Regions from separate parts of the Kitasatospora sp. NPDC049258 genome, predicted to be linked through region 3. Evidence: riboswitches for the same ligand, from Rfam matches in the RefSeq annotation. Region 3 holds a riboswitch; each other region holds the start of a gene.

Region 1 (7,813 bases), on a different contig from region 3:
ATGCTGGGCCTGCTGGCGCTGCTCGGCTTCATGGCGATCGCGGCCGGGGTGGGCAAGGGCGTCAAGGGCTTCAACGCCCAGCTGTCGGTGCCGCAGCTGTTCGAGGACATGTTCCCGGACTGGTTCACCGGCGTGGCCTTCGCCGCGATCGGCATCGGCGCCCTGGTGCCGGCCGCGATCATGTCGATCGCCGCCGCCAACCTGTTCACCCGCAACGTCTACAAGGAGTTCCTCAAGCCCGGCGCCACCGCGGCCGAGGAGACCAAGGTCGCCAAGATCGCCTCGCTGCTGGTCAAGGTCGGCGCGCTGGCCTTCGTGCTGACCATGGACAAGCAGTTCGCGATCAACCTGCAGCTGCTGGGCGGCCTGTGGATCCTGCAGACCTTCGTCTCGATCGTCGGCGGCCTGTTCACCCGCTGGTTCCACCGCTGGGCGCTGCTGGCCGGCTGGGCGGCGGGCATGGGGTACGGCACCTGGAAGGCCTACGGGGTCTCCTCGCCCGCCACCAAGCACTTCGGCGGCAGCTCCGCGGAGATTCCCGGGATCGGCGAGATCGGCTACATCGGGCTCACCGCGTTCGTGCTGAACCTGCTGGTGGCCGTGGTGCTGACGCTGGTGCTGCGGGCCGCCAAGGCCCCGGAGGGCGTGGACGCCACCTCGCCGGCCGACTACAGTGCCGACGCCGGCGAGCCGGCCGTCGAGGGCGCCCCGCAGCCTGCGGCAGCGCACTGAGTCATCGGGAGCGCGCACAAAGCCCTGTGTGCGCCCTGTGATCGCGCCGTCGCCTCGGTCAACACTTGAGGCGACGGCGCGATCATATCGGGCGATGATCTGTGTGGCGGGCCGTTCGTCCCAGGCAGAGACGAGGAAACGGGGAGACGCTGCCATGACCGAGCTCGGCACCATCCTGAACGGACACCGGAACCACCGCGAGGGCACCCGGCTGCCCTCACTGCTGATCGCCACCCGGCACGGCGAGTCGACCGCCAACGTCGAGTTCAAGCACGCCGACGCGACCGGGGCGCTGACCGTCCCGATCACCAGCCGGGACGCCGACATCCCGCTCTCGATGCGCGGCCAGGCCCAGGCCCAGGCGCTCGGCCGCTGGTGGGCGGCGCTGCCGGCGGCCGACCGCCCGCGCAGCGTCTGGTGCTCGCCGTACCTGCGCACCACCGAGACCACCCGGATCGCGCTCGCCCAGGCCTGCGGGCTGGGCGCGGTGCCGGTCACGATCCCGGTCCGGCAGGACGAGCGGCTGCGGGACAGAGAGCTGGGCGTCCTGGAGATGCTCACCAAGGCCGCGATCGAGAAGGAGCACCCGAGCGAGGCCGCCCGCCGCCGCCGGATGGGCGAGCTGCACTACCGGCCGCCCGGCGGCGAGTCCTGGCTGGACGTGGCGCTGCGGGTGCGCAGCCTGCTGCGCGACCTGGGCGAGGAGGAGGACGGCCACCCGGTGCTGGTGGTCGCGCACGACTGCACCGTGCTGATGCTGCGCTACATCCTGGACCGGCTCACCGAGCCCGACCTGATCGCCCTCGAACCGGTGCGCAACTGCTCCGCCAGCCGCTGGCGGGCCGACTGCGGCCGGCTGGTGCCGGACGGCTGGAACGACACCGGCCACCTGGACCGACCCGCCTCCTGACCCCCCTGCCCCGCCGCCCGACCGATCCCCTGCCCGACCGATCCCCTGCCTGACCGATCCCCTGCCCCACCGCTGCTCCGGCCCCGCCGCCCCGGCTCACCGGCCGGCGGGCTGCCCCACGCCGCCGAAGGCCCGCCGGTAGGCCTGCGGGGTGGTGCCCAGCCAGCGGCCGAAGTGGTGCCGCAGGGTGGCCGCGTTGCCGAACCCGCAGCGGGCCGCCACCGCGTCCACCGGCTCGCCGGTGCCCTCCAACAGGCGCTGGGCCAGCAGCACCCGCTGGCCGGTCAGCCAGCGGTGCGGGGTGGTCCCGGTCTCCTGCTGGAAGCGGCGGGCGAAGGTGCGCGGCGACATGTGCGCCCTGGCGGCCAGCTGGTCCACCGTGAGCTCCTGGTCGAGGTGGTGGCGGAGCCACTCCAGCAGGCCGCCCAGCGAATCGCCGTCCTCGGCCGGCAGCGGCCTGGCGACGAACTGCGCCTGGCCGCCGTCCCGGTGCGGTGCGACCACCATCCGGCGGGCGATCCCGCGGGCCACCTCGGGCCCCTGGACCTTGCGGACCAGGTGCAGGCAGGCGTCGATGCCGGCGGCGGTACCGGCCGCGGTGATCACCGGGTCCTCGTCCACGTAGAGCACGTCCGGCTCGACCGTGGTGAGCGGGAAGCGCGCGGCCAGCCGCTCGGAGTGCCGCCAGTGGGTGGTGCAGCGGCGCCCGTCGAGCAGCCCGGCGGCGCCCAGCAGGAAGGTGCCGCTGCAGATCGACAGCACCCGCGCGCCACGCTCCACGGCCGCCCGCAGGGCCTCGATCAGCGGGGCCGGGAACCCGTCCTGGATGCCGGTCGCGGCGGCGATCACCAGGTCGGCCTCGGCGATCCGCTCCGCGCCGTACGGTACGTCGACGCTGAAGCCGGCATGGGTGCGCAGCGGGCCGGGGCGGGCCGAGGCGAGCGCGAAGTCGTAGACCGGCAGGCCGTCGTCGCTCCGGTCCAGGCCGAAGATCTCGCAGGCCACCCCCAGCTCGAAGGGGTGGACCTCCTCCAGCACCACGGCGACCACGTTCTTCAGCATGGCTCCAGCATGGCGGTGGCAGGTTTTCGAGGCAAGTGGGCATTTCTGCCACTCGTCCGCCTGCGGGGCCCTCGCGAGAGTGGAGGCATGACCTCCTCAGCGCTCCACGGCGTGCTCGCCCTGGCCGGCGCGGCCGGCGCCTTCGGCCTGCTCGGCCTGCTGGTCGGCCGCGACCTCGACCGCACCGGCCGGCACGGCCGGGACAACTGGCACCGCTCCGGCGGCTACCCGGCCGACCCCGGTCTGCCGGACCGGCTGCACGGCACCCTGCCCACCGGCACCGACCCGGCCTTCGGCAGAATCGGGGCATGGACGCCGTCACCGATCTCGTCATCCGCCACGCCCGCGAGGAGGACCTCGCCCCGGCCGGAGCGCTCTGCGTCGAGGTCTACGTCGGCGAGGGGCACAGCAAGCCCGACGGCCCCTACGCCGAGCTCCTCGGGGACGCCCGGCGCCGGGCCGAGGAGGCCGAGCTGCTCGTCGCCCTCGATCCGGCCGGCGGACCGGGAGCCGTGCTCGGCTGTGTGACCTTCGCCGCGGGCGGCAACCCCTGGGCCGACATCGCCGAGCCGCACGAGGGCGAGATCCGGATGCTGGCGGTCGCGCGGGCGGCCCGCGGCCGCGGCGCCGGCGGCGCCCTGGTGCGCGCCGCGATGGCGCGCAGCCGGGAGCTGGGGCTCACCGGAATGGCGTTCTCCACCCGCCCGCAGATGACCGCGGCCCATCGTGTCTACGAACGACTGGGCTTCCACCGGGCCCCGGAGCGGGACTGGGAGCCGGCGCCCGGCGTCGGCGTGATCGTCTACTCCATCACATTCTGAGGCTCGGCCAGGGCCCGGTCCGGTGGCACAACGCAGTTGAGCGACCACGACACGCGGCACTACATCTGGTGGCGCATCCTGAGCCCGCCCACAACATGTATGCTCGCTCTCGCTGTCGACGCAGGGAAACCCGGTGGGAGTCCGGGGCTGCCCCGCAACGGTGAGCGGGCTTCGCAACACCCTGACCCGCGAGTCCGAGACCTGCCGACGGTGTGCCACACGGCTTCCCCGCAGATGCCTTGCAGCACCGCAGTACTTGTCCGGGCCTCGCGGGTGGGCCGGGGTGGGACCATGCGCGCCTGGTGATTCGGCGTGCCGCTCCGCCCTGTCCGCAACGGTCCGGCTGATCTCGTCCGCCGCCGCCACAGGAGAGAGTGCGCCTTGACCGTCGCTGCCTCAGTCGCCCTGCCGTCCCAGGGTTCAGCCTCCGTCGCCCAGACCGATCCCGGTGCCGCGCTGCTCCGGCTGCTCACCGACCGGAGCACCGACCTCCCCCAGGTGGACCCCGGCCACGTCGCCGCCGCCGCGCTGCGCGGCCGCCACGCCGGCTCCGACTTCGCGGAGCTGCGCGGGCTGGCCGTGGAGGCCGCCGCGTCGATGATCGCCGAGGACCCCCAGTACTCGAAGCTGGCCGCCCGCCTGCTGGCGCTGGAGATCTCGGACGAGGCGATCGGCCAGGGCGCCCTCTCGTTCTCCGCCTCGATCGCCGTCGGCCACGCCGAGGGCCTGATCGGCGACACCACCGCCGCCTTCGTGGCCCGGCACGCGGACGCCTTCGACGCGCTGATCGACCAGCAGGGCGACGACCGCTTCGAGTACTTCGGCCTGCGGACCGTGCAGTCCCGGTACCTGCTGCGCCACCCGATCACCCGCAAGGTGATCGAGACCCCGCAGCACTTCCTGCTCCGGGTCGCCGCCGGGCTGGCGGTCGGCGACAGCGAGAAGTCGGTGCGCGAGGTCGCCGAGCTGTATGCGCTGATGAGCGCGCTCTCCTACCTGCCGTCCTCGCCGACCCTGTTCAACTCCGGCACCAAGCACCCGCAGATGTCCAGCTGCTACCTGCTGGACTCGCCGCTGGACAACCTGGACTCGATCTACTCGCGCTACGCGCAGATCGCCCGGCTGTCCAAGCACGCCGGCGGCATCGGCCTGTCCTACAGCCGGATCCGCTCGCGCGGCAGCCTGATCCGCGGCACCAACGGCCAGTCCAACGGCATCGTGCCGTTCCTGCGCACCCTGGACTCCTCGGTCGCCGCCGTCAACCAGGGCGGCCGGCGCAAGGGCGCGGCCTGCGTCTACCTGGAGACCTGGCACGCCGACATCGAGGAGTTCCTGGAGCTCCGCGACAACACCGGCGAAGAGGCCCGCCGCACCCACAACCTCAACCTGGCGCACTGGATCCCGGACGAGTTCATGCGCCGGGTCAACGCCGACGCGGACTGGTCGCTGTTCTCCCCGGCCGACGTGCCCGAGCTGGTCGACCTGTGGGGCGCCGACTTCGACGAGGCGTACCTGAAGGCCGAGCAGGCCGGCAAGGCCGTGCGCACCATCCCCGCGCAGACCCTGTACGCCCGGATGATGCGCACCCTGGCGCAGACCGGCAACGGCTGGATGACCTTCAAGGACGCCTCCAACCGCGCCGCCAACCAGACCGCGCTGCCCGGCCGCACGGTGCACTCCTCGAACCTGTGCACCGAGATCCTGGAGGTCACCGACGACTCCGAGACCGCGGTCTGCAACCTGGGCTCGGTCAACCTGGGCGCGCACGTGGCGGACGGCGCCTCGGTCGAGGACCTGCTCGGCGCGATGGACTGGGAGCGGCTGGACGCCACCGTGCGCACCGCCGTGACCTTCCTGGACCGGGTCATCGACATCAACTTCTACCCGACCCCCGAGGCCGGGAACTCCAACTCCCGCTGGCGGCCGGTCGGCCTCGGCGTGATGGGCCTGCAGGACGTCTTCTTCAAGCTCCGGATCGACTTCGACTCGGCCGAGGCCAAGCAGCTCTCCACGCTGATCTCCGAGCGCATCATGCTCACCGCCTACGAGCGCTCCAGCGAGCTGGCCGAGGAGTTCGGGCAGCACAGCGCGTACGCGGAGACCCGGGCCGCCCGCGGCCAGCTGCACATCGACCACTTCGACACCGCCCCGCAGTGGAGCGGGCGCTGGGACGCGCTGCGCGCGAAGATCGCCACCACCGGCCTGCGCAACTCGCTGCTGCTGGCGATCGCGCCGACCGCGACCATCGCCTCGATCGCCGGTGTGTACGAGTGCATCGAGCCGCAGGTCTCCAACCTGTTCAAGCGCGAGACGCTGTCCGGCGAGTTCCTCCAGGTCAACCCGTACCTGGTGCGCGAGCTCAAGGAGCTCGGTGTCTGGGACCAGCAGACCCGGGACGCGCTGCGCGAGGCCAACGGCTCGGTGCAGGAGCTGAACTGGCTGCCGGCCGGCGTCCGTTCGCTCTACCGCACCGCGTGGGAGCTGCCCCAGCGCGCGCTGATCGACCTGGCCGCCGCCCGGCAGCCGTACATCGACCAGAGCCAGTCGCTGAACCTCTTCATGGCCGCGCCGACCATCGGCAAGCTCAGCTCGATGTACGCCTACGCCTGGAAGGTCGGTCTGAAGACCACCTACTACCTGCGTTCGCGTCCGGCCACCCGGATCGCCCAGGCCGCGTCCGGCGCCGCCCGCACCGCCGCCCCCGTGCCGGTGCCCTCCCCCACCCTCTCCCCGGAGGAGGAGGCGGCGCTCGCCTGCTCCCTGGAGAACCCCGAGTCCTGCGAGGCCTGCCAGTGAGTTCCGCCGACCGCGAGAAGATGCTGCTCGACCCCGGGTTCGAGCTGACCCTGCGTCCGATGCGCTACCCGTCGTTCTACGACCGGTACCGGGACGCGATCAAGAACACCTGGACCGTGGAGGAGGTGGACCTGCACTCCGACGTCGCCGACCTCGCCAAGCTGAGCGAGGGCGAGCGGCACATGATCGGCCGGCTGGTCGCCTTCTTCGCCACCGGTGACTCGATCGTCGCCAACAACGTGGTGCTGAGCCTCTACAAGCACATCAACTCGCCCGAGGCCCGGCTCTACCTGTCCCGGCAGCTGTTCGAGGAGGCCGTGCACGTCCAGTTCTACCTGACGCTGCTCGACACCTACCTGCCCGATCCCGAGGACCGGGCGGCGGCCTTCGACGCGGTGGAGAACATCCCCTCCATCCACCAGAAGGCGCAGTTCTGCTTCACGTACATGAACGCCGTCGACCACCTGGACTCGCTGCAGTCCAAGGACGACCGCCGGGCGTTCCTGCTCAACCTGATCTGCTTCGCGGCCTGCGTCGAGGGCCTGTTCTTCTACGGCGCGTTCGCGTACGTGTACTGGTTCCGCTCCCGCGGGCTGCTGCACGGTCTGGCCACCGGCACCAACTGGGTGTTCCGGGACGAGTCCATGCACATGGACTTCGCCTTCTCGGTGGTGGACACCGTCCGCTCGGAGGAGCCCGACCTCTTCGACGACCAGATGGCCAAGCAGGTCACCGAGATGCTGGAGGAGGCCGTCGAGGCCGAGCTCCAGTTCGCCCGTGACCTGTGCGGCGAGGGCCTGCCGGGCATGAACACCGAGTCGATGCGGGAGTACCTGCAGGCCGTGGCCGACCAGCGGCTCGCCCGGCTGGGCCTGCCGATCCGCTACGGGTCCAGCAACCCGTTCGGGTTCATGGAGCTGCAGAACGTGCAGGAGCTGACCAACTTCTTCGAGCGCCGGGTCTCGGCGTACCAGGTCGCGGTCGAGGGCTCGGTCGCCTTCGACGACGACTTCTAGACCGCGCCCCACATGCCGAAGGGCCGGTACCGGATCGCTCCGGTACCGGCCCTTCGGCGTGCCGCGGCTCAGTCGTTGGGCACGGTGGCGTAGCGGGCGGTGCCCTCGGCCATCTGCTTCAGGGCGTCCTTGCGGTCGCGCTTGGAGAGCCGGTCGATGTACAGGTACCCGTACAGGTGGTCGGTCTCGTGCTGCAGGCAGCGGGCGAAGAAGCCGGTGCCCTCGACCCGGATCGGGTTGCCGTCCTTGTCCTGGCCGGTGACCGCGGCGTAGTCCGGGCGGGCCAGGTCCATGTACGCGGTCGGCACCGAGAGGCAGCCCTCCGGCGAGTCGTCCAGCACCCGGCGGCCGGCCGGCAGGTCCTCCAGCACCGGGTTGATCACGTGGCCGATGTGGCGCACGCCCTCGTCGTCCGGGCAGTCGTAGACGAAGACCTTCAGGTCGACGCCGATCTGGTTGGCCGCCAGGCCGACGCC
Region 2 (7,813 bases), on a different contig from region 3:
GGCCACCCGGATCGCCACCACGGTCAGCGCCAGCCACAGGTAGTACGTGAAGCCCCGGGCCCACGGCGCCTCGGTGCGGCGGGCGGTGACCACGTAGCCGAGCACGGCGAGCACCAGGAAGAGCAGCAGCGGGTTGGTGGTGCGGCTGGCGGCGGTGGCGAGCGCGAGCGCCCAGATCCACCAGGCGAACGGATGGAGGTCGCGCGGCACACGGCGGCCGGCGGTGTTCCGGTCGAGCTGGGGCACCGGATCACTCGGCCCGTCGTCGGCGGCGCAGCGCGGCGACCGCGGTGGCGGCGCCGAGTGCCACCACGATGGCGGCACCGGTCACCGCGGGGGCGATCGAGCCCGCCGAGTGCGGGGCGTCGGCGGCCGGGGCCGCGTCCACCACGGTGGTGCCCGTGCTCGGGGTCGCCGGGTCGGTCGGTGCGGCGGGGGCGGCGGAAGCAGCGCCGGTGGGCGCGTCCGAGGGGGCCGGGGCGCTCTCGGAGGTGGTGGGCCCGGCCGGGGCGGTGCCGCTCGGGGAGGTGCCCGGCTGCGGGGTGGTGGCGGCCGGGGGCGTCCTGGCGCCGCCGCCCCTGCTGCTCCCGTCCGAGCCGCCGCCCGACCCGCCGCCGGCGGGCGGGGTCGACGGGGGCCTGGGCGCGGTGCTCTGGCCGGCGCCGGCGCCGGGCGGCGGGTTGTGGGCGCGGACGGTGTCGGGCGAGAAGGTCGGCCGGCCTTCGGTGCCCTCGATGTTGGTCCCGCCGAAGATCCACAGATCGACGCTGCCGGGCTTGGGCTGGTAGCTCATCGCCCCGAGCTGGCTGTAGGACCAGGTGTTCTGACCCGGGTCGGCGTGCCAGTACGACCAGTACGCCGTGGCCGGCGGGGTCAGCACGCACTTCTCCTGATCGGGCGTCGGGTACTGCTTGCCGCCCTGGAACCCGCTGTAGCCGATCCGGCAGATGAACGCCGGGCCGTCGTGGCCGGTGCCGGCGGTCTTCCAACCGCCCTGGTTGAGCAGGGCGTAGCCGGTGGTGGGCGTGGTGCCGCAGGAGCGCAGCAGCGGGCCGCCCCAGTGGCCGAGGTCCACGGCCAGCACGACGCCGGAGGTGGTGGTGCACTGCTCGATCGGCAGCGGGGCGGCCGCTGCCGGGGCGGCGCCCGCCGCGGCCCCGCCGAGGGCGAGTGCCAGGGCGGCGGTGGCGCGGGCGAGGGCGCGCCGGGCGCGGCGGATCACCGGTGCCGCCCGGTGGCGGCCGCCGTACGCCGGCGGGTGGCGACCAGGACCCCGCCGCCCGCCGCGGTGAGCAGCAGGGCCGGGATCACCAGGCCGAGCACGTCGGTGCCGGTCCAGGCGAGGCTGGAGTCCTCGGCGTCGGCCGAGTCGCCGGTGCCGCTCAAGGTCCGGGTGTCGGAGGGCACGGGCGCCGTGGTCGTGGCCGGGCCCCGGCCGGTGGCACCGGAGCTGCTCGGCGCGGGCGAGGCGGAGCCGCTGCCGCTCGGGGACGCCGAGGCGGACGGCGACGGCGACCCGGAGGCGGACGCGGACGGCGAGGCCGAGGCGGACGGCGATCCGGTCGGGGTCGGCGTGGTGGTGCCGAGGTCCCGGTGCAGCGTGCCGAAGGAGATGCCGGTGACACCGCCGAGCGCCTGGGTGGAGGCCCGGACGTCGGAGCCCTGCTGCCCGGCGGAGGCGACGTTGAACCCGCCGTCGGCGTTCTGCCGGCCGGCCAGGAACTCGATCGCCTTGGCGATCTGCCCGGCGTACGTGCCCTGGCGCAGCGTCATGCCCTGGACGGCGAGGGCGGCCGAGTTGGTGGAGTCGCCGGCCGCGCCGGGGAAGCCGCCGTCGGCCTGCTGCTGGGTGGCCAGCCAGGCGAGGCCCCGGTCGACGGCCTTGGCCGCCTCGTCGCCGGGGACGAGCGCCAGGGCCATCACGGCCATCGCGGTGCTGTCCACGTCGGAGTCCCCGGTGGCCGGGATGAGGCTGGGCCAGGAGCCGTTGGCGGCCTGCAGGCTCTTCAGGTAGGCGATCGGCGCGGCGGCGTGCTCGGCGTCCCCGGCGCGCAGCTGGGCCAGCACGCCCAGGGACTGCGAGAACACCGAGGTGGCCCAGGTGTAGTTGCCCGCCTCCGCGCAGCCGGTGTCGGCGTCGACGTGGGCGCAGACCGCCTGGGCGAGCGCGGCGATCAGGTCGTGGCCGCCGAAGGCGCGCGGGTCGCGGCCGACCACCTCGGCGAGCAGTGCCTCCTTGCCGATCGAGCCGCCACCGGCGTACTCGGTGCCGACACCCGTCCAGTCGTTGACGGTCCGGTCGTTGGCGTCCTTGCCCTGCTGGTCGAGGAAGTCGACGATCTTGCGCAGGGCGGCGTCGTCGGTGCCGGTGGCGGCGAGCGCGTAGGCGCCGTCGATGGTGAGGCCGAAGTCGCCGAAGGTCGGGAAGGCCTCGTAGTAGTGACCGTCGATCAGGTGGGCCGGGTCGGTCAGGTAGGAGCTGCCCTTGACCAGGTCGGGCGTGCGGCTGGGCTGCGGGGTCGGGGTGGTGGTGCCGCCGAGGTCGTGCCGGACGCTCACCGGGTCGGTGCCGGTGAGGGCCAGGATCGCCTGCTCGGTGGCGGCCGGGTCCGAGTCGGTGGTCCACTCGTCCGGGCCGAAACCGCCGTCCTGGTGCTGCCGGGCGGCGAGCCAACTCTTCGCGGCGGCCTGCTCGGTGGCGTGGCCGGTGGCCCGCAGCCCCTGGGCCGCGCCGGCGGTGCTGGAGGTGTCGCCGCCGGAGGCGCCGACGTACGGGAGGTAGGAGCCGTCGGCCTGGTGGCCCGCGGCGAGCCGGTCGGCGGCCTGCCGCACCAGTCGGTCGTGGCCGCCCGCCCTGCCCAGCGCCAGCACGGCGAGCGCGGTGTTGGCGGGGTCGGACTCGCAGTTCCCGCCCTCGACGATCATCGCCCCGGCGATCCCGCCGTCGGCGCAGCGGAGCGCGTCGAAGCGGCTCAGGGTGGCGGCGGGCGGGGCGACCTCGCCGCGCAGCAGGGCGATGACGCCGAGCGCCTGGACCCAGGGGGACGCGGCGCCGAGGAAGTCGCCCGCAGCGGTGCACTTCCCGTCCTCGCCGGCCGCGGCGCAGACGTGGTCGGTCAGCGCGGCGAGCAGGTCGTGGCCGCCGAACGCGCGGGGGTTGCCGCCGGTGCTCTCGGCGACGAGGGCCAGCAGGGCGGCGGCGCGGGAGTCGGGCCTGCCGTGCGGGCCGTCGGGGAGCAGGAAGGCGTCGGCGTGCGCCTGGAGGAACGCGACCACCTTGCGCAGGGCCGGGTCCTGGCTGCCGGCGGCGGCGAGGGCGATGGCGGTGAGGGAGGTCCTGGGGAGGTCGGGGCCCTCGAAGGCCCAGTTCTCCATGTGGTCGCCGTCGACGAGTTGGCCGGCGAGCCAGGCCGCCGCGGCGGCGGCGGGGTCACCGGTGGCGGGCGGCGGACCGGTCGGGCTCGGGGAGGCCGACGCGGATGCCGATGCGGACGCGGACGCGGACGCGGAAGGGCTGGCGGTGTTCTTCGCCCGGACCGAACCCGGGGTGAACGAGGGCGCCCCGCCGGTGCCGCCGATGTCGGTCCCGCCGTACACCCAGGCCTCCACCTCGCCCGGCTTCGGCTTCTGGGTGCCGGCGCCGAACTGGCTGTAGGACCAGGTGTCCCGGCCGGGCTCGGCGATCCAGTACGACCAGTAGGCGGCGGCCTGCGGGGTGTTGACGCAGGGCTCCTCGGCCGGGGTCGGGTACTGGGTGCCGCTGCCGAAGGTGCCGCTGCCGAGCCGGCAGATGAAGGCGGGGCCGTCGTGCTCGGTGCCGGCGGTGGTGAACCCGGCGTTGTGCAGCAGGTTCATACCGGTGGTGGGGTGGGCGTCGCAGCCCCGCACGACGCTGCCGCCCCAGTGGCCGAAGTCGACGGCGACCACGGCCCCGGTGGTGGCCGTGCACTCCTCGATCGGGTCCGCGGCCGCCCTGCTGGGGTGGCCGAGCAGCACGGTGGTGCCCGCGGAGACCGCGATGGCGCTGGCGAGCAGCAGGGAGGCGAGACCGCGGCCCCGGCTGCCCTGACTCGTACGAATGCTGCTGACCCTCACCGGCGACTCCCAGGTCGGTCGAGGCGGGGTACGACGGCGCAGCCGACCGGGCCCAGGTGAAGGGGTCCGGTCCGGACCGCGTCGTAGTCCGCGACGACGCACGTGTTGCTGACTTGCCCCTCGGCGCAGGCATTCCGGCTCACCCGCCGCGAAGGGCGGGTCTACGGTTGCGGGTCAGCGCCGGACTTCGACCGGCTTCCCCTGACTGCCGAGGATGAAAACCGGTTCATCAGACCATGGCGCCGAGCGGGGAGTCAACGAGGCGTCATGTCGCCTTCGACACCTCGTGAGCGGGCCTGACGTGCGATAGCGTCCCGGGTGGCCGAGTGGGGGAACCTGGTGCGAATCCAGGGCTGACGCGCAGCGGTGTGGGGCGGTTCGACGCTCCGAGCCCGAATGCCCGCCCGGCGCGCACCACGAGCGAAAGCCGGCCCACGCGATCCGGGCGGCGGCCGCCCCGCCGGCACGCGGTCCTCCGCGGGCCGCCGCCCGGGTCCGGTCGGCGCCCGCCACCCAAGGAGCCCGACCGTGCCCTTCCGTCTCTCCTCCGCCACCGTCGTCGCGCTGGCGAGCGGCGCCCTGCTGCTGTCCGCCGTGCCGGCCCGGGCCACCGCGTCCCCCGCCCAGATGTCCACCTCCAAGAGCACCGGCGTGACCTATCTGAAGTCGCTGCAGGCCGCCGACGGCAGCTACGTCACCGGGGGCGGCCTGTCCAACGAGTGGGCGTTCGGCGCGCTGGCGGCCGCCGGCACCGCCGCGGTCGACGTCACCCCCGGCGGCGACACCAGCAAGAACGCCCGCACCGTCTACCGCGACCAGCTGGCCGCCACCGGCTGGCCGAGCGCCTCGCCCGTGGTCACCGACTACGAGCGCGCCACCCTCAACGCGTACGCCGCCGGCATCGACCCGGCCCGGGTCCAGGTCGCAGGTCCGGCGGCAGCCGGGCCTCGGCCGCGCGTGGTCGGGCACCGGTCCCCGGACCCGGCGCGCGCGGTCCGCCTCCGCGCCCGCACGCACGGCGGCGTGGACGGCGCGGGCGACCCGGGCGCCCCACCGCGAGCGCGGTCCGCCGAACGGCTCCACGCCCGACCCCGGCCGCGGCTGGCGCACCGCCACGCAGACCGCCTCCGACGGCGTCCCGGAGCGGTCGTACCCGGCGTCCAGCAGCGCCTGCACCTTTGCCTCGGTGGCGGTGGCGGTGGCGAGCAGGTTCACCAGACCTGCGTCGGACACCGCAGCGGGTACGACGACCAGGATGTTGACGGTGCCCGGCACGAAGACGGCGCGCTCCGGCACCTCATGTCCGTCACCGCCGCCCCGACCGGCCGCCCTCGCCACGGCCCTGCTCGCCGACCGCCACCTCCACCGCCGCCTCCACCGCCGCCGAGCGGCCGCCGCCGGCTGACCCCGCCCGCCGGAAGGGTCCCGGTCGCCGACTCATGGCGCCGGGTCGGCGCCCTCGACGACCTGCCAGCCGCCGGCCAGGCTGCCCGGCAGCAGGTGGTGAACACCCGCCCCGCGAAGGGTCACCAGCGCCGTGAGACCGGTGTCGAGCGCCTCGACCGACCGCCCGTAGACGATGGCGCGGGTCAACTCCAGGTCGATCGTTCCCGGCACCTCGCCCCGGATACGCCCGAAGCGGGCACCCAGGCGGACCGGCCCGTCGAGGCAGCGGACGACGACCTCGGCCTCGGCCCGGTCGACGGTCTCGAGCCGGTCGATCTGCAGCGCCGCGCCGACGCGACGGGGGCTCCCCTTCATACGTGGCTCCTCGATGGGTCCATGGGACGGCGGACGGCTGGGGAACGGCGGGGCAGCGATCATCGGCGGGGCCACCGCACTCCCCTTGCCGCGATCATTGCCGCTGTGAGTGTCCGCGCCAAGTCGCGGGACCGCGTGAGCAACCCGCTCCCGCGGACGGCCGCACCCGGGGGCTACCCCTACCCGGAGCTGGGGGCCAGCAGGATCGCCCTCGTCGCTCGGCGCCGGAGATGCTGGGCCCGGCGGACACCGGTGGTGTCCCAACGACCCGGTAGGAGTTGGCTCGTGCGTGAGCAGGCATGGCAGAGGTTCCGTTCCTCCCGGCAGCGGCGGGGTGGTCGGCGCGGGGCGCTGCCGGCCGCGGCCGCGCTGGCCGCGGCCGTCGTGACGGCGGGTGTGCTGGCGGCGCCCGCGGCATCCGCCGCCACCCGGCCGGACACCGTCCAGCAGGGCCTGGACGCGCTGGTGCGCACCGACGGCCTGCCCGCCGCGCTGGCGAGCGTCAAGGACCGGTCCGGCCGCACCCGTACGTACACCGCGGGGGTCGGCGACCTGGCCACCGGTACGACCGTGCCGGTCGACGGCCAGGTGCGGATCGGCAGCAACACCAAGACGTTCACCGCGGTGGTCGTGCTGCAACTGGTCGGTGCGGGGAGGATCTGCCTCGACGCCCCCGTCGACACCTACCTGCCCGGCCTGGTCCGCGGGGACGGGATCGACGGGCGCCGCATCACCGTCCGTCAACTCCTCCAGCAGACCAGCGGACTCCCCAACTACACCGACCACCTCTCCGACGAGATCCGGTACTACGAGCCCCACGAACTGCTCGGCCTCGCGCTCCAGCACCCGGCGGACTTCGCCCCGGGGGCGAAGTGGGCGTACAGCAACACCAACTACGTGCTGGCCGGCCTGATCGTCGAGAAGGTCACCGGCCGGCCGCTGGGCGAGGAGGTCGACCGGCGCATCGTCAAGCGCATCGGGCTGCGCCACACCTACTTCCCCGCCCCCGGCGAGGTGGCCATCCGGGAACCCCACCCCAAGGGCTACTACCAGGAATCACCCGGCGCGCCGCTGCGCGACGGCACCGAACTGGACCCCTCCTGGGCCTGGGCGGCGGGGCAGGTGGTCTCCACCAACTCCGACCTCAACCGGTTCTTCACCGCGCTCCTGGCCGGCGACCTCCTCCCGCCGGCCCAGCTCGCCGAGATGCGCACCACCGTGCCCGCCGGCCTCCCCTTCCCTCCCGGTACCCGCTACGGGCTGGGGCTGGTCAGCCGGCCGCTGTCCTGCGGCGGGGTCTACTGGGGTCACGGCGGCAGCATCACCGGGTACGAGACCCGGGGCGGCGTCACCGAGGGCGGCCGCGCCGCCGACATCGCGGTGACCACCCAGCCGTCCGACGCGGCGGCCGTCCAGCACATCGAGCGTCTCGTGGACACGGCCCTGTGCCGCTGAGCCGCGGCTGCCGGCAACCGCCGGTGCCCCGGCCCGCGTTCGCGCGGGGCCGGGGCAGCGGTGTCCGCACGGGGTGTCAGGGCGCCGTGATGCCCGGCTGGGTGCCGGCGCCGAAGGCCCAGCCCTCGACGTCGCCGGGGGCGGGGTTGTAGCTGCCCGCGCCGAGGCCGCTGTACGACCAGGCGCCGCCGTGCTGGGCGTGCCAGTAGGACCAGTAGGCGCTGCCGGTGGGGTTGGTGCAGGTGGTCGGCAGCGAGTTGATCTTGCACACGAAGCCGGGGAAGCGCGGGTGGAAGGCCCACGAGAAGCCGGCGCCGGTGAGCGCGGCGAGGCCGGTGGCCGGGTCGCCGGGGGCGCAGCCGGTCTGGATGCCACCGCCGACGGCGGTGAAGTCGACCACCACGGTGACGCCGGTGGTGCCGGTGCAGGCCGCGGCCTGCGCCTGCGGGGCCTGGGCGGCGCAGACGCCGAGCAGGCCGGCGGTCAGCGCCGCGGCGGCGGC
Region 3 (7,813 bases):
GCCCAGCTCGGCCACCGCGGCCGGCGCGCCGGTGCGGGAGGCCACCCGGCGGACCGTGGCCGGCCAGTCCAGCATCGGGGAGTCCAGCACCAGCCCGCTGACCGACTCCCGCCAGTCCGACCGGGCCGCCGCCTGGAGCGCGATGGTGGCGCCCAGCGACCAGCCGTACAGCACCACCCGGCCCGCGCCGGAGGCCAGCGCGGTGCGGACCGCCGCCTCGACGTCGAGCCACTCGGTCTCCCCGAAGTGCCCGAGGCCGTCGGGGGAGGCCGGGGCGCCCTGGTCGCCCCGGTAGGTGACGGTGAGGGTGGGCAGCCGGAGCGAGCGCAGCAGCGGGAGGACCGGCAGCGCCTGGGTCCGGTCGGCCGCCGGGCCGTGCACCAGGATCACCCAGGTCCCGCGGACCGCCGGGACGTACCAGGCCGGGAGCGGCCCGAGCTCGCCGGTCACCGTGGTGTCGGTGTACTCGATGCCGAGCGCGCCGAGCGGGTCGCCGACGTACACCCGAGGGGTCATCCGGACCTCCGTCCCGGCGACCAGGGTGCCCAGTTCGGCCCGCTCCAGCCGGCGGGTGACGGTCTGCACGCCGGTGCCGACCACCTCGCCGACCACCGCGTGGCCGCCCTCGCCCCACTCCAGGGCGTACCGGCCCGGCCGGACCGAGTCAGGGGTCCGGCTGAGGGTGACCAGGCCGGGGGCGAGGGCGTGCACCCGCAGGGCGGGCCGACCGCCGCCGGGTGCGATGCCGGGCCGCAGCACCCGGTCGGAGACCTTGCGGCCGAGCAGCAGGGCCGCCGCCCCGGCCCCGACGGCGGCGGCTGCCACGATGGCGGCGGTACCCCAACGCATACTGCTCCCCGGGTGCTGGTCGCGGATTCGGACGCGGTTCGATCCCAGTCCACCGCCCGGGCCGGGGCGCAGCCACCGGAAGCGGCCGTTCGAGGGGCGCGGGCGAGGGGTTCGGGCCAGGGGCACGGGCGAGGGGTTCGGGCCAGGGGCGCCGCCCTCAGACCGGGATCTCGGTGGGGCGCCGGGCGAGCAGTTCCCAGAACCGGACGGTCGGCGGCTTGCGCGGCTGCTCCTCGGCGGCCGGGGTGGCGGCGCCCCAGTGCATCGGCACCTGGTACTCGCCCTGAAGGTCCGCCAGCACCTGCGCGAGCACCTCCCGGCCGACCGGCACCAGCCGGGCGACCGGCTTCAGCTGGGCCTGCCAGCGGCCCTGCACCACCTGGCGCAGCCGCTGGTCCAGGTCGTCCTGATGGTCGGTGATCCGCACCAGGGCGCGCAGGCCGAGGCCGAGCACGTGGGCCAGCGCGCGGGTCTGCTCCTCGTCCCCGGTCCACCGGCCGGCGTCCTCCGCCTTCCGATAGGCCTGCTCGGTGACGCCGATCCGGCGGGCCGCCTGCTCCTGGCTCAGCTCCCGGGCCACCCGGAAGTCGCGCAGGCCGGCCGGCGGGGCGCCCATCAGCTGGCCCGGCGGACACCACAGGGCGCGGGCGAGCGCGATGAACTCCTCCTCGGACGGCCGGATCCCGCCGCTCTCCCAGCCGATCACATGGGCCGGCAGCAGCCGCACCCCGTGCGCGGCCATGCCCTCGACCACCTGTTCCGGGGTCAGGCCGAGCCCGGCGCGGTGGGCCCGGGCGGCCGCCGGGGAGAACGGCACCGGGGTGGGGTCGGGCTGTCTTCGTCGCATGGCACGAAACTAGGGGCGGGGCCGCGCACGCTGTACCCGCCGAACACACGAACCCCGGTTGGACGGTCGGACAGTGGCCTGGTCGATCGCACAGCCCGGGGCCGCCGAACGGCCGGACTACTCGGAGGTAGTGACGGCGGCCCGGGCGGAGCGCAAGCTACGCGGGTAGCGCACCGGGCTGCCCCGGGCCCGGGTGACCACCCGCCAAGGGCCCCGGTGAGCTGGGGCGATGGCATGTGATCAAACCCTCCGGCGGGCCGGTTGACTCCCGGTCGAAGCCCGTGGTGGGATCCTTGGGCCATACGGAGGCATGGAGAGGAAGCCGGTGCGAGTCCGGCGCGGTCCCGCCACTGTCACCGGGGAGCACGCTCGGCCCGGCCGCTTCGGCCGGGACGCGGGAGCGCGTCCGCCCCGGAAGCCAGGAGACTCTCGCCGCCGTTCGTCGATCCAGGGCGCGGACCCTGAGTGAGGACACGCGAGCCATGCAGGCTGCCCCGAACCGAGCTTCGCTCGCTGCGCCGTGCGCCGGCTGAGCCCGGCCGCCCCCTATCTGCTCGGCGCCGTCGTCGGCCACCTCGCGGACGCCCGGTACGGCGACCCGCGGCGCGGCCACCCGGTCGCCCTGTTCGGCTCGGCCGCCGGACGGCTGGAGCGGGCCCTGTGGCGCGACCACCGGGGCGCCGGCGCCGCCTACACCGCCGTCTGCGTGGGCGGCGTGGCGGCCGGCACCGCACTGGCCGGACGGGCGCTGCGGCGCTCCCCGCTGGGCCGGACCGCGCTGGCCGCCGCCGCCACCTGGACGGTGCTCGGCGGCACCTCGCTGACCCGGGAGGCCAGGACCGTCGCCGGCGCGCTCCGGGCCGGCGACCTGACGGCGGCTCGGGAGCGGCTGCCGCACCTGTGCGGGCGCGACCCGAGCGGCCTGGACGAGCAGCAGCTGGCCCGGGCCGTGGTCGAGTCGGTCGCCGAGAACACCGCCGACGCCGTGGTGAACGCCCTGGTCTGGGGCGCGCTGGCGGGCGCCCCGGGGCTGCTGGCCTTCCGGGCCGTCAACACCCTCGACGCGATGGTCGGCCACCGGTCGGCCCGGTACGCCCGGTTCGGCTGGGCCTCGGCCCGGCTGGACGACGTGGCCGGCTGGCCGGGCGCGCGGCTCACCGCGCTGCTCGCGGTGGCCGCCTCGCCGGAGCCCCGGCGGGCCTGGCGGATCTGGCGGCGGGACGGCTCCGCCCACCCCAGCCCCAACGCGGGGCAGGCCGAGTCGGCCTTCGCGGGCGCCCTGGGCGTACGGCTCGGAGGCACCCTGCAGTACGGGCCGCGGACCGAGCACCGGCCGGTGCTGGGGGCGGAGCTGCGGCCGGTCTCGGTGGACGACATCGAGCGGGCCTGCGTGCTCTCGCGGCGGGTCGGCGTGCTGGCGCTGGTGGTGACGTCGGGGGTGGCGTTGCTGAAGCGGCGCCGCTCATGAAGGGCGCTCTGCGCGGGCGGGCAACCACCGGGGGCGCGGGGAACCGCGCGAGATCGGACGTGACGGCGCCGCACCTGCCGCAGCGCGCAGATCCTCGCGCCCCTGAGGGTGCCCGAGTGCCAAGGAGCGGTGCCCGGGTGCCAAGGAGCGGTGGCCCTGAGGGTGTGCGGGTGCGGAGCAGGGGTGCGGGACGACGGATGGGAGGCGGGCATGGGTAACGCGCTGTTGGTGGCCGGGACGACCTCGGATGCGGGGAAGAGCGTGGTCACGGCGGGGATCTGCCGGTGGCTGGTGCGGCAGGGCGTGCGGGTGGCGCCGTTCAAGGCGCAGAACATGTCGCTCAACTCCTTCGTCACCGCGGACGGCGCCGAGATCGGCCGGGCCCAGGCGATGCAGGCCGCCGCCGCCCGGGTCGAGCCGGCGGCCGCGATGAACCCGGTGCTGCTGAAGCCGGGTGCGAACGGCCGCAGCCAGGTGGTGCTGCTCGGCCGGGCGGTGGCCGAGGTCGGGGCGCTGGACTACCGGGAGCGCAAGCCCGTCCTGCTGGAGCGCGCGCTGGAGTGCCTGGCCGACCTGCGCCGCCGGTACGACGTGGTGGTCTGCGAGGGCGCCGGCTCCCCCGCCGAGATCAACCTGCGGGACCGGGACATCGCCAACATGGGCCTGGCCACCGCCGCCGGGCTGCCGACCGTGGTGGTCGGCGACATCGACCGCGGCGGGGTGTTCGCCGCCATGTACGGCACCCTGGCGCTGCTCTCGGCCGAGGACCAGCGGCACGTGGCCGGCTGGTTCGTCAACAAGTTCCGCGGCGACGCCCGGCTGCTCGCGCCCGGCCTCGACATGCTGCACCGGCTGACCGGCCGTCCGGTGCTCGGCACCCTGCCGATGCTGGCCGGCCTGTGGCTGGACGCCGAGGACTCGCTGGACCTGACCACCGTGGTCGAGCAGAAGGCGTCCGGCGGGCCGCTCGGGGCGGACGTGCTGCGGGTGGCCGTGGTGCGCTTCCCCCGGCTGTCCAACTTCACCGACCTGGACGCGCTCGCCCAGGAGCCGGGCGTGCTGGTCCGCTGGGCCACCCGGCCCGAGGAGCTGGCCGACGCGGACCTGGTGGTGCTGCCCGGCACCCGGGCCACCGTGGCCGACCTGGCCTGGCTGCGCGAGCGTGGCCTGGAGGCCCCGCTGAGGGCCCGTGCGGCCGCGGGGCAGCCGGTGCTCGGGGTCTGCGGCGGCTACCAGATGCTGGGCCGCGAGATCACCGACGAGGTGGAGTCGAAGGCGGGCACGGTCGAGGCGCTCGGCCTGCTGCCCACCCGGGTGGTGTTCGGCGCCGAGAAGGTGCTGGCCCGGCCGGTCGGCGAGGCGTACGGCGAGCGGGTCGAGGGGTACGAGATCCACCACGGGGTGGTGGACGTGGCGGGCGGGGAGGCGTTCGTCTCCGACGGCGCCGGGCAGGCCATGGACGGCTGCCGCCTCGGCTCGGTGTGGGGCACCACCTGGCACGGCGTGCTGGAGAACGACGCCTTCCGCCGGGCACTGCTGCGCGAGGTGGCGGCGCTGGCCGGCCGGGCGTTCGTCCCCGCACCGGACACCTCCTTCGCCGCCGCCCGCGAGGAGCGACTGGACCGCCTGGGCGACCTGATCGAGGAGCACGCGGACACCGACGCGCTGTGGAAGCTGATCGAGGGCGGGGTGCCCGCCGCGGGCACCCTGCCGTTCGTCCCGCCGGGGGCACCGTGACAAGTCTGGAGAGTGGCACGACTGATGAGTGACGTCCGATACCCGTTCACCGCGATCGTCGGCATGGCCGACCTGCGGCTCGGGCTGCTGCTCAACGCGGTCTCACCGGCGGTCGGCGGGGTGCTGGTGCGCGGTGAGAAGGGCACCGCCAAGTCCACCATGGTGCGCGCGCTGGCCGGGCTGCTGCCCTCGATCGCGACCGTCGAGGCCTGCCGGTTCGCCTGCGACCCGGCCGCGCCGGACCAGCAGTGCCCGGACGCCCCGCACACCGCGCCCGGCACCGAGCTGCGCCCGGCCCACCTGGTGGAGCTGCCGGTCGGCGTCTCCGAGGACCGGATCGTCGGCTCGCTGGACCTGGAGCGGGCCCTCGCCGAGGGCGTCAAGGCCTACGAGCCCGGGCTGCTGGCCAAGGCGCACCGCGGCGTGCTCTACATCGACGAGGTCAACCTGCTCCAGGACCACCTGGTGGACCTGCTGCTGGACGCCGCCGCGATGGGCCGCTCGTACGTGGAGCGCGAGGGCGTCTCCGTCCGGCACGCGGCCCGGTTCCTGCTGGTCGGCACGATGAACCCGGAGGAGGGGGAGCTGCGGCCGCAGCTGCTCGACCGGTTCGGGCTCACCGTGGAGATCGCGGCCACCCGGGACGCGGCCGAGCGGGCCGAGGTGGTCCGGCGCCGGCTCGCCTACGACGCCGACCCGGCGGGCTTCGCCGCCCGGTTCGCCGGCCAGGAGCAGGAGCTGGCCGAACGGATCACCACCGCGCGGGAGTTGCTGCCCGAGGTCGAGCTGGGTGATCCGGCGCTGCGCCAGATCACCGCCGTCTGCGCCGCCTTCGAGGTGGACGGCCTGCGGGCGGACATCGTGATGGCCCGCACCGCCGTGGCGCTGGCCGCCTGGGCGGGCCGCACCGAGGTGCTGGAGGAGGACGTCCGGCAGGCCGCCCGGCTGGCGCTGCCGCACCGGCGCCGCCGCAACCCCTTCGACGCCCCCGGGCTGGACGAGGAGCAGCTGGAGCGGACCCTGGAGGAGCACGCCGAGCAGCCCGAGCAGCCGCAGGACCCCGACGGGCACGGCCCGGACAACGACGGGGACGGCGACGGGGACGGCGACGGCGACGGGCCGGACGGTGGCGGGCCGGACGGCGGTGGCGCCCCCGAACCGGCCGGCCCGCCCCAGGACGGCAGCGCGGCCCCGGCGCCGGAGCAGGACGAGCGGGACCAGCAGGGCGCCCCGGTGCCGCAGCCGGCGCCCGGCGGCGGCCGGGAGTCCACCCCGGTGGCCGCCGGCGAGCCGTACCGGACCAGGCTGTTCAAGGTGCCGGGCACCGGGAAGGGCGCCCAGGGCCGCCGCTCCCCCGCCGAGACCGACAGCGGGCACACCATCAGGGCCCGCCGGCCCCGGGGCCGGCTCAGCCGGCTGCACCTGGCCGCCACCCTGCAGGCCGCCGCGCCGTACCAGGTGGCGCGCGGGCGGGCCGCCCGGGCGCTGGTGCTGCACAAGGACGACTTCCGGGAGCAGGTGCGCCGGGGCCGGGAGTCCAACCTGGTGCTGTTCGTGGTGGACGCCTCCGGGTCGATGGCGGCCCGGCAGCGGATGACCGCCGTCAAGGGCGCCGTGCTCTCCCTGCTGATGGACGCCTACCAGCGGCGGGACAAGATCGGCATGATCACCTTCCGCGGCTCGGGCGCCGAGCTGGTGCTGCCGCCGACCTCCTCGGTGGAGGTCGGCGCGGCCCGGCTGGAGCAGCTGCCGACCGGCGGCCGCACCCCGCTGGCCGCCGGGCTGCTGCGGGCCCACGAGGTGCTCCGGGTCGAGCGGATGCGCGATCCCGACCGCCGTCCGCTGCTGGTCCTGGTCACCGACGGCCGGGCCACCGGCGGCAAGGACGCGCTCGCCCAGGCGGGCCGGGCGGCCGACCTGCTGGCCGCCCAGGGCCTGGCCGCGGTGGTGCTGGACTGCGAGTCCGGCCCCGTCCGGCTCGGCCTCGCGCACACCCTGGCCGCCCGACTGGGCGCCGCCGCCGTGTCCCTGGACGAGCTGCGCGCCGAGGGCGTGGCCGCCCTGGTGCACGCCCACCGCACCGCCGACCACGACCGAAAGGCCGCGTGATCCCATGCCCAAGGGCGTACCCGAGACCGTCCCCGCCGACGGCCTGACCACCCGCCAGCGCCGCACCCTGCCGATCACCGCCGTGCACACCGGCCCCGGCAAGGGCAAGTCCACCGCCGCCTTCGGCATGGCGCTGCGGGCCTGGAACCAGGGCTGGCCGATCGGGGTGTTCCAGTTCGTCAAGTCCGCCAAGTGGAAGGTCGGCGAGGAGAACGCGCTGCGCGTGCTCGGCGCCTCCGGCCAGGGCGGCACGGTGGCCTGGCACAAGATGGGCGAGGGCTGGTCCTGGGTCCAGCGCTCGGCCGAGATGGAGCAGTCCAGCGAGGAGGCCGCCAAGGAGGGCTGGGAGCAGGTCAAGCGCGACCTGGCCGCCGAGACCTACCGGTTCTACGTGCTGGACGAGTTCACCTACCCGATGCACTGGGGGTGGGTGGACGTGGACGAGGTGGTCGCGGTGCTGCGGGAGCGCCCGGGCAGCCAGCATGTGGTGATCACCGGCCGGTACGCCAAGGAGCCGCTGACCGAACTCGCCGACCTGGTCACCGAGATGACCAAGGTGAAGCACCCCATGGACGCCGGCCGCAAGGGCCAGCGCGGGATCGAGTGGTAGTCCGTTGAACATCCCCCGTCTCGTCGTCGCCGCGCCCTCCTCGGGCGCGGGCAAGACCACCGTCGCCACCGGCCTGATGGCCGCGCTCAGCGCGCGCGGCCTGGCCGTCTCCCCGCACAAGGTCGGCCCGGACTACATCGACCCCGGCTACCACGCGCTGGCCGCCGGCCGGCCGGGCCGCAACCTGGACGCC
Region 4 (7,813 bases), on a different contig from region 3:
GCGCCACGGTGGCCATCGTCGACTCCAACGACGACCCCAAGGCCGAGAGCGACCTGGCGGCCTACCGCTCCCAGTACGGGCTGCCCGCCTGCACCACCGCCAACGGCTGCTTCAGGAAGGTCGACCAGCGCGGTGGGACCTCCTACCCGACCGCCGACAGCGGCTGGGCCGGCGAGATCTCGCTCGACGTCGACATGGTCAGCGCCGTCTGCCCCAACTGCCACATCCTGCTGGTGGAGGCGGACAGCGCGACCATGGAGAACCTGGGCGCGGCCGTGAACACCGCGGTCAGCCTGGGCGCCAAGTACGTCTCCAACAGCTACGGCGGCGGCGAGGACGCCTCCGACACCTCCTACGACACCTCGTACTTCAACCACCCCGGCGTCGCCATCACCGTCTCCTCCGGCGACTCCGGCTACGGCGCGGAGTACCCGGCCTCCTCCAAGTACGTCACCGCCGTCGGCGGCACCAGCCTCAGCCGCACCTCCAACGCCCGCGGCTGGAGCGAGAAGGTCTGGGGCACCAGCTCCGGCGGTGACGGCGCCGGCTCCGGCTGCTCCGGCTACGACGCCAAGCCGACCTGGCAGACCGACAGCGGCTGCGCCAAGCGGACCGTCGCCGACGTCTCGGCCGTCGCCGACCCGGCCACCGGCGTCGCCGTCTACCAGACCTACGGCGGCAGCGGCTGGAACGTCTACGGCGGCACCAGCGCCTCCGCCCCGATCATCGCGGCCGTCTACGCGCTGGCCGGCACCCCCGGCGCCGGCAGCAACCCCGCCTCCTACCCGTACGCGCACACCTCCTCGCTCTACGACGTGACCGGCGGCGCCAACGGCAGCTGCTCGCCGTCCTACCTCTGCACCGCCGCCGCCGGGTACGACGGCCCGACCGGACTCGGCACCCCCAACGGCACCGCCGCCTTCACCTCCGGCACCACCTCCGGCAACACGGTGACCGTCAGCAACCCGGGCAACCAGACCACCGCGCAGGGCGGTTCGGCCTCGCTCCAGATCCACGCGACGGACTCCGCCACCGGCCAGACCCTCTCGTACGCGGCGAGCGGTTTGCCCGCCGGCCTGTCCGTCAACTCCGCCACCGGGCTGATCAGCGGCACGGCCACCACCCCTGGCAGCTACACCGCCACCGTCACCGCCACCGACACCACCGGCGCCGCCGGATCCACCGGCTTCACCTGGACGGTCACCGGCACCGGCGGCGGCTGCACCCAGGCCCAGCTGCTCGGCAACGCGGGCTTCGAGACCGGTGGCGCCGCACCCTGGACCGCCAGCTCCGGCGTCGTCGACAACAGCGCCTCCCAGGCCGCCCACTCCGGCAGCTGGAAGTCCTGGCTGGACGGCTACGGCTCCACCCACACCGATTCGCTCGCCCAGTCGGTGACCGTGCCGCAGGGCTGCCACGCCACCCTCAGCTTCTACCTGCACATCGACACCGCCGAGACCACCGCCTCCACGGCCTACGACAAGCTGACCGTCCAGGCGGGCTCCACCACCCTGGCCACCTTCAGCAACCTCAACATGGCGAACGGCTACGTGCTGCGCAGCTACGACCTCTCCGCCTTCGCCGGGCAGAGCGTGACGATCAAGTTCACCGGCACCGAGGACAGCTCCCTGCAGACCAGCTTCGTGATCGACGACACCGCGCTCAACGTCTCCTGACACCACCCCGACGGGGGCCGCAGCCAGGCGCTGCGGCCCCCTGCGCGTGCGGCGTCAGCCGGCCAGTTCCGCGCGGACCTCGTGCGCCGCGGCCACCAGGTTCTCCAGCGAGGCGCGGGTCTCGCTCCAACCGCGGGTCTTCAGGCCGCAGTCGGGGTTGACCCACAACCGCTCGGCCGGGATGGCCGCCAGGCCGGCCCGCAGCAGCGCGGCGGCCTCCTCGGCGCTCGGCACCCGGGGCGAGTGGATGTCGTAGACCCCCGGACCGACCTCGCGCGGGTAGCCCGCCCCGGCCAGCTCGTGGGCCACCTCCATGTGCGAGCGGGCCGCCTCCAGCGAGATCACGTCGGCGTCGAGCTCCTCGATCGCGGTCATGACCGCGCCGAACTCGGCGTAGCACATGTGGGTGTGGATCTGGGTGTCCGCACGCACCCCCGAGGTGGTCAGCCGGAACGCCTCGGTGGCCCACTCCAGGTACGCCGGACGGTCGGCGGCCCGCAGCGGGAGCGTCTCGCGCAGCGCGGGCTCGTCCACCTGGATGACGGCGGCGCCGGCGGCCTCCAGGTCGTCCACCTCCGCGCGCAGGGCGAGGGCGACCTGCCGGGCGGTGTCGCCGAGCGGCTGGTCGTCGCGGACGAAGGACCAGGCCAGCATGGTGACCGGGCCGGTGAGCATGCCCTTGACCGGTCGGTCCGTCAGGTCCTGCGCGTAGCGGTACCAGTCGACCGTCATCGGGTGCGGGCGGGAGATGTCGCCGGCCAGCACCGGCGGACGAACGTAGCGGGTGCCGTAGGACTGCACCCACCCCTGCTGGGTGGCCAGGTAGCCCACCAGCTGCTCGGCGAAGTACTGGACCATGTCGTTGCGTTCGGGCTCGCCGTGCACCAGGACGTCGATCCCGGCCTTCTCCTGGTAGGCGATCACCTCCCGGACCTCGGCCCGGATCCGCTCCCGGTAGCCGGCGCCGTCGATCCGGCCGGCGCGCAGATCGGCGCGTGCCACCCGCAGCTCGGCGGTCTGCGGGAAGGAGCCGATCGTCGTGGTCGGCAGCAGCGGCAGGCCGAGGCGGGCGCGCTGGGCCTCGGAGCGCTCGGGGTAGGCCTGGGCGCGGCGGGCGTCCGCGTCGGTGGTGGCGGCGGCCTTGGCCCGGACGGCCGGGTCGTGGGTGAGCGCGGAGGCCGCCCGGGAGGCCAGGTCGGCCCGGTTGGCGGCGAGTTCGGCGGTGATCGTACGGGTGCCCTCGCGCAGGCCGCGGGCGAGGGTGGTGATCTCCGCGGTCTTCTGCCGGGCGAAGGCGAGCCAGCGGGCCACCTGCGGGTCGAGGTCACGCTCGGCGGTGGCGTCCAGCGGGACGTGCAGCAGCGAGCAGGAGGGGGCGACGTCCACCCGGTCGGCCAGGCCGAGCAGGGTGGCCAGGGTGGTGAGCGACTTCTCCAGGTCGTTGATCCAGATGTTGCGACCGTCCACCACACCGGCGACCAGCCGCTTGCCGGGCAGGCCGCCGACGGCGGCGAGGTCGGCCAGGTTGGCCGCGCCGGGGCCGGTGAAGTCCAGGCCGACCCCTTCGATCGGGGCCTTGGCCAGCACCTTCAGCGCCTCGCCGGCCCGGTCGAAGTAGGTCGTGACCAGCAGCTGCGGCCGGTCGGTGAGCGCGCCGAGGTCGCGGAAGGCCCGCGCGGCGGCGTTCAGCTCGGCCGGGGTGCGGTCCTGGACCAGGGCGGGCTCGTCCAGTTGGGCCCACTCGGCGCCGGCCGCGCGCAGGTCCGCGAGCAGCTCGGCGTAGACGGGCAGCAGCCGGTCCAGCAGGGTGAGCGGCTGGAAGTCGGCGGCCGTGCCGGGTGCGGGCTTGGCCAGCAGCAGGTACGTCAGCGGGCCGACCAGCACCGGGCAGGCCCGGTGACCGAGCAGGAGCGCCTCGCGCAGTTCGGTGACCGCCTTGGCGGAGTTGGCGGCGAAGACCGTGTCCGGCCCCAACTCCGGCACCAGGTAGTGGTAGTTGGTGTCGAACCACTTGGTCATCTCCAGCGGCGCGACGTCCTGGGTGCCGCGGGCCATGGCGAAGTAGCCGTCCAGCGGGTCGGCCTCGACCGCGGCGCGGTGGCGCGGCGGGATCGCCCCGACGGCGACCGTGGTGTCCAGCACGTGGTCGTACAGCGAGAAGTCGCCGGTGGGCACCTCGGCGACGCCGGCCTCGGCCAGCTGCCGCCAGGTGCCGCGGCGCAGCTCGGCGGCGACCGCCCGCAGCGACCCGGCGTCGACGCGGCCGGCCCAGTATCCCTCGATCGCCTTCTTCAGCTCCCGGTCCTGGCCCTGCCTCGGGTAGCCGTACACGGTGGCCTGCGGGGTGGTGGAACTCGATGACACGGAACTCTCCTTCGCGAGTCGCGTTGCGATCACGGCGGCACGCGCGAAGGGGACGGCAGTGCGGGCGCGGCACATCGAGGGTGCCCGCCGGCTCCGCCGACCTTCCCCCAGCCTTCGGCCGGGCGGTACCCCCACCGCGAGGTCGCCGAGATCACCGCTGCGGTCGCACACGGGCAGCGGCAGGTCTTCGGACTCGCGGGCGCGCCGGGCCTGTCGGTCTCTCCGGCACCTACTGGCCGTCGCTTCCCAGGCCCCCGTTGGGGCCCAGTGCACGTGACGGCGGTCGTTCCCACTCACCGCTGCGGGGCAGTCCCGGATTCACACCGGGTTCCCTCTTACGACGCACCTGCCTGGCGGGCAGGGCGAACCGACTGCGAGGCACAGCCTAGGCCCATCGAGGCGATCCCGGCCGGATTTGCCCGGATGGCGGATGGTGGCGCGGACACGTTACGGCGCCGGCCGGTCCGCCGGGTCCGGGTGGACCGGGTACGGGGCGAAGGTGCTGGTGTGCTCGTCGACCGCCAGCGGGCGGCCGATGGCGGGGGCGGCGCGCTGGGGGCAGGCGGGGCGTTCGCAGACCTTGCAGCCCAGGCCGATCGGGGTGGCCGCCGCCTGGTCCGCCAGGTCGAGCCCGGCCGAGTACACCAGCCGTGCGGCGTGCCGCAGTTCGCAGCCGAGGCCGATGGCGAAGGTCTTGCCCGGCTTGCCCCAGCCGCCGGGCGAGCGGGTCACCGCGCGGGCGGTCCACAGGTAGCGGCGCCCGTCGGGCATGGCGGCGATCTGGACGTGCACCCGGCCGGGGGCCGCGAAGGCCTCGTAGACGTTCCAGAGCGGGCAGGTGCCGCCGGTACGGGAGAAGTGGAAGTCGGTGGCGGACTGGCGTTTGGAGACGTTGCCGGCCCGGTCGACCCGGACGAAGGAGAACGGCACCCCGCGCAGCCGGGGCCGCTGGAGGGTGCTGAGCCGGTGGCAGACCGTCTCGTAGCCGACCCCGAAGTGGTCGGCGAGGTGCTCGATGTCGTAGCGCGCGGCCTCCGCCTCGGCGTGGAAGGCGGGGTACGGCAGCACGAGGGCGGCGGCGAAGTAGTTCGCCAGGCCGATCCGGGTGAGCGACCAGGCGGCGGAGCCCTCGGGGCTGTCCTGCGCGGCGAGTTCGCCGAGCAGGGCGTCGTGCTCCAGGTAGGCCAGCTGGGTGGCCATCCGGAAGGCCTGCTGGCCCGGGCGCAGCCGGCCGGACAGCCGCAGCACCCGGGAGCGCGGGTCGTACTCGTGCAGCCGCTCTCCGCCGGTGGCCAGCCGGACGCCGTGGCCGGACGCCAGCCGCTCGGCCAGCACCGTCCGCACCTCGCCCCGCCGCAGCCCGATCGAGACCGCCAACTCCTCTGCTGCCAGATCGAGTTGATGCATGTAGTTCCGGCGGCGGTAGAAGAACTCGCGGACCTGCTCGTGCGGGGTGCGGGCGGTGTCGATCGCCGGCCCGCGGTCGCCGGCGAGCACGGCGAGCTGCTCGGCGACGGCCCGGCGGCTGCGGCCCAGGTCCATCAGCACCCGGGCCACGGCGGGCAGCCGGGTGGCGAGCTCGTCCAGGTCGCCGGGGGTGACCCGGCCGGCGGCGAGCTCCTCGCCGAGCGAGTCGCGCAGGTCGGCGGTGAGCCGGGCGGTGTCCGGTGGGGCGAAGTAGCCGGCGTCGACGCCGAAGGCCTCGGTCAGCCGCAGCAGGACGGGCACGGTCAGCGGGCGGGCGTCGTGCTCCAGCTGGTTGAGGTAGCTGGGCGAGAGTTCGAGCAGCCGGGCCAGCGCCGCCTGGCTGAGCCCGCGGTCCTCGCGCAGCCGGCGCAGCCGTGCGCCGGCGAAGGTCCGTCCCATCGAGCCGTCTCCGTTCCTCGCCGACCGTTCGGGTGCGCCGCAGCATAGCCGGGCGCAGCGCCCGGAGCCTTCGCAGGCTTCGCAGATTCGCAGGATCCGCTTCGCAGAAGTTGGCAGCCGTCCACCGGTGACGGCCCGCCCCGGGACTGCCAGAGTCGGTGCTGCGGCCGGCAGGCGCACCACGAACGGCCCCCGCTGCCAGGCGTTTTCCGCCCCGGCGGCAGGGGCTGCGGGCGACAACGTCCCGGCAGCGCCGCTGCCTGCCCGGCGCCCCCGGCCGCACTTTCACCGAGCGAAGTGATCGGCCTCACGTCCTTCGCAACGAGCATCCTCGGGAGCAGACCATGACGCAGTCGGTCCGGCAGCAGCAGGAGCAGCAGGCGGCGCAGCTGGCCGCCCGGTGGGCGTCCGACCCCCGGTGGGCGGGCATCGAGCGCAGCTACACCGCCGCCGACGTGGTGCGGCTGTCCGGCACGGTGCGCGAGGAGCACACCCTGGCCCGGCGCGGCGCCGAGCGGCTCTGGCGGCAGCTGCACGAGCAGGACCACATCCACGCGTTGGGCGCGCTGACCGGCGGCCAGGCGGTGCAGATGGTGAAGGCCGGCCTCCAGGCGATCTACCTCTCGGGCTGGCAGGTGGCCGCCGACGCCAACCAGGCCGGGCAGACCTACCCGGACCAGAGCCTCTACCCGGCCAACTCGGTGCCCCAGGTGGTCCGCCGGATCAACAACGCGCTGCTGCGCGCCGATGAGATCGACGCGGCCGAGGGCAACGACGGGCCCGACTGGCTGGTGCCGATCGTCGCCGACGCGGAGGCCGGCTTCGGCGGCCCGCTGAACGCCTTCGAGCTCACCAAGGGCATGATCGCGGCCGGCGCGGCGGGCATCCACTACGAGGACCAGCTCGCCTCCGAGAAGAAGTGCGGCCACCTCGGCGGCAAGGTGCTGGTGCCCACCGCCCAGCACGTGCGCACGCTGAACGCGGCCCGGCTGGCGGCCGACATCGCGGACGTGCCGACGCTGATCGTGGCCCGCACCGACGCGCTGGCCGCCAACCTGCTGACCACCGACGTGGACGAGCGCGACGCCCGGTTCTGCACCGGCGAGCGCACCGCCGAGGGCTTCTACCGGGTCGAGCCGGGCATGGCGCCGGTGATCTCCCGCGGGCTGGCCTTCGCCCCGTACGCCGATCTGCTCTGGGTCGAGACCGGCACGCCGGACCTGGCGCAGGCCCGGGAGTTCGCCGAGGCCGTCAAGGCCGAGTACCCGGACAGGATGCTCGCCTACAACTGCTCGCCCTCGTTCAACTGGAAGGCGGCCCTGGACGACGACCAGATCGCCAAGTTCCAGCGGGAGTTGGGCGCGATGGGCTACCGCTTCCAGTTCATCACGCTGGCCGGCTTCCACGCGCTGAACCACTCGATGTTCCAGCTGGCGCGCGGCTACGCCGAGAGCGGCATGACGGCCTACGTCGACCTCCAGGAGGCCGAGTTCGCGGCCGTGCCGGAGGGCTACACCGCCGTCAAGCACCAGCGCGAGGTCGGCACCGGCTACTTCGACCGGATCTCCACCGCGCTCAACCCGAACGCCGAGACGCTCGCCCTGACCGGCTCCACCGAGGCCGAGCAGTTCCACTGAGCGGGCCGGGCCGGCCGGCTCCCCCACGGCCGGCCGGCCCCTGCTGACCTTCGCCCGGGGGTCCCGTTGAGGGACGGGACCCGCAGGCCGCCACCGCCCGGGGTCGCGTCGGCAGACGCGGCCCCGGGCCCACCTTCCTGGAGAGCCGGATGACCCTGACCAGCCGTATCGAGATCCTCGGCGAGCCCGAGGAGCGGTTCGAGGAGATCCTCACCCCCGAGGCGCTGCGGTTCCTGCTCCGCCTGCACGACGCCTTCGCGGCGCGCCGCG

Evidence for each region. Region 3 has a riboswitch for cobalamin ahead of AB0K43_RS05755 (cobalamin biosynthesis protein). Riboswitches for the same ligand answer to the same signal wherever they lie in the genome.
Region 1: another riboswitch for cobalamin. It lies ahead of AB0K43_RS22945 (ribonucleoside-diphosphate reductase subunit alpha); the one in region 3 lies ahead of AB0K43_RS05755 (cobalamin biosynthesis protein).
Region 2: another riboswitch for cobalamin. It lies ahead of AB0K43_RS07430 (prenyltransferase/squalene oxidase repeat-containing protein); the one in region 3 lies ahead of AB0K43_RS05755 (cobalamin biosynthesis protein).
Region 4: another riboswitch for cobalamin. It lies ahead of metE (5-methyltetrahydropteroyltriglutamate--homocysteine S-methyltransferase); the one in region 3 lies ahead of AB0K43_RS05755 (cobalamin biosynthesis protein).

Annotation. Positions count from the first base shown of each region.
Region 1 covers NZ_JBFAQT010000029.1:40,737-48,549, forward strand. Annotated here, with positions in the region: gene mctP (monocarboxylate uptake permease MctP) at 1-732, shown strand, start outside; gene AB0K43_RS22930 (histidine phosphatase family protein) at 887-1,642, shown strand; gene AB0K43_RS22935 (helix-turn-helix domain-containing protein) at 1,739-2,704, opposite strand; gene AB0K43_RS22940 (GNAT family N-acetyltransferase) at 3,013-3,525, shown strand; cobalamin riboswitch at 3,608-3,749, shown strand; gene AB0K43_RS22945 (ribonucleoside-diphosphate reductase subunit alpha) at 3,931-6,321, shown strand; gene AB0K43_RS22950 (ribonucleotide-diphosphate reductase subunit beta) at 6,342-7,337, shown strand; gene def (peptide deformylase) at 7,406-7,813, opposite strand, start outside.
Region 2 covers NZ_JBFAQT010000006.1:17,697-25,509, forward strand. Annotated here, with positions in the region: gene AB0K43_RS07420 (CbiQ family ECF transporter T component) at 1-246, opposite strand, end outside; gene AB0K43_RS07425 (hypothetical protein) at 251-1,222, opposite strand; gene AB0K43_RS07430 (prenyltransferase/squalene oxidase repeat-containing protein) at 1,219-4,095, opposite strand; cobalamin riboswitch at 4,202-4,334, opposite strand; cobalamin riboswitch at 4,395-4,518, shown strand; partial or broken gene AB0K43_RS07435 (adenosylcobinamide amidohydrolase) at 5,098-5,367, opposite strand; gene AB0K43_RS07440 (hypothetical protein) at 5,533-5,856, opposite strand; gene AB0K43_RS07445 (serine hydrolase domain-containing protein) at 6,208-7,311, shown strand; gene AB0K43_RS07450 (flagellar hook-length control protein FliK) at 7,388-7,813, opposite strand, start outside.
Region 3 covers NZ_JBFAQT010000004.1:217,386-225,198, reverse strand. Annotated here, with positions in the region: gene AB0K43_RS05765 (alpha/beta fold hydrolase) at 1-849, opposite strand, end outside; gene AB0K43_RS05760 (XRE family transcriptional regulator) at 1,007-1,696, opposite strand; cobalamin riboswitch at 1,973-2,146, shown strand; gene AB0K43_RS05755 (cobalamin biosynthesis protein) at 2,247-3,164, shown strand; gene AB0K43_RS05750 (cobyric acid synthase) at 3,375-4,901, shown strand; gene AB0K43_RS05745 (putative cobaltochelatase) at 4,926-7,010, shown strand; gene cobO (cob(I)yrinic acid a,c-diamide adenosyltransferase) at 7,015-7,620, shown strand; gene AB0K43_RS05735 (cobyrinate a,c-diamide synthase) at 7,625-7,813, shown strand, end outside.
Region 4 covers NZ_JBFAQT010000006.1:46,206-54,018, forward strand. Annotated here, with positions in the region: gene AB0K43_RS07535 (putative Ig domain-containing protein) at 1-1,676, shown strand, start outside; gene metE (5-methyltetrahydropteroyltriglutamate--homocysteine S-methyltransferase) at 1,731-4,115, opposite strand; cobalamin riboswitch at 4,201-4,427, opposite strand; gene AB0K43_RS07545 (short-chain fatty acyl-CoA regulator family protein) at 4,488-5,906, opposite strand; gene aceA (isocitrate lyase) at 6,251-7,543, shown strand; gene aceB (malate synthase A) at 7,693-7,813, shown strand, end outside.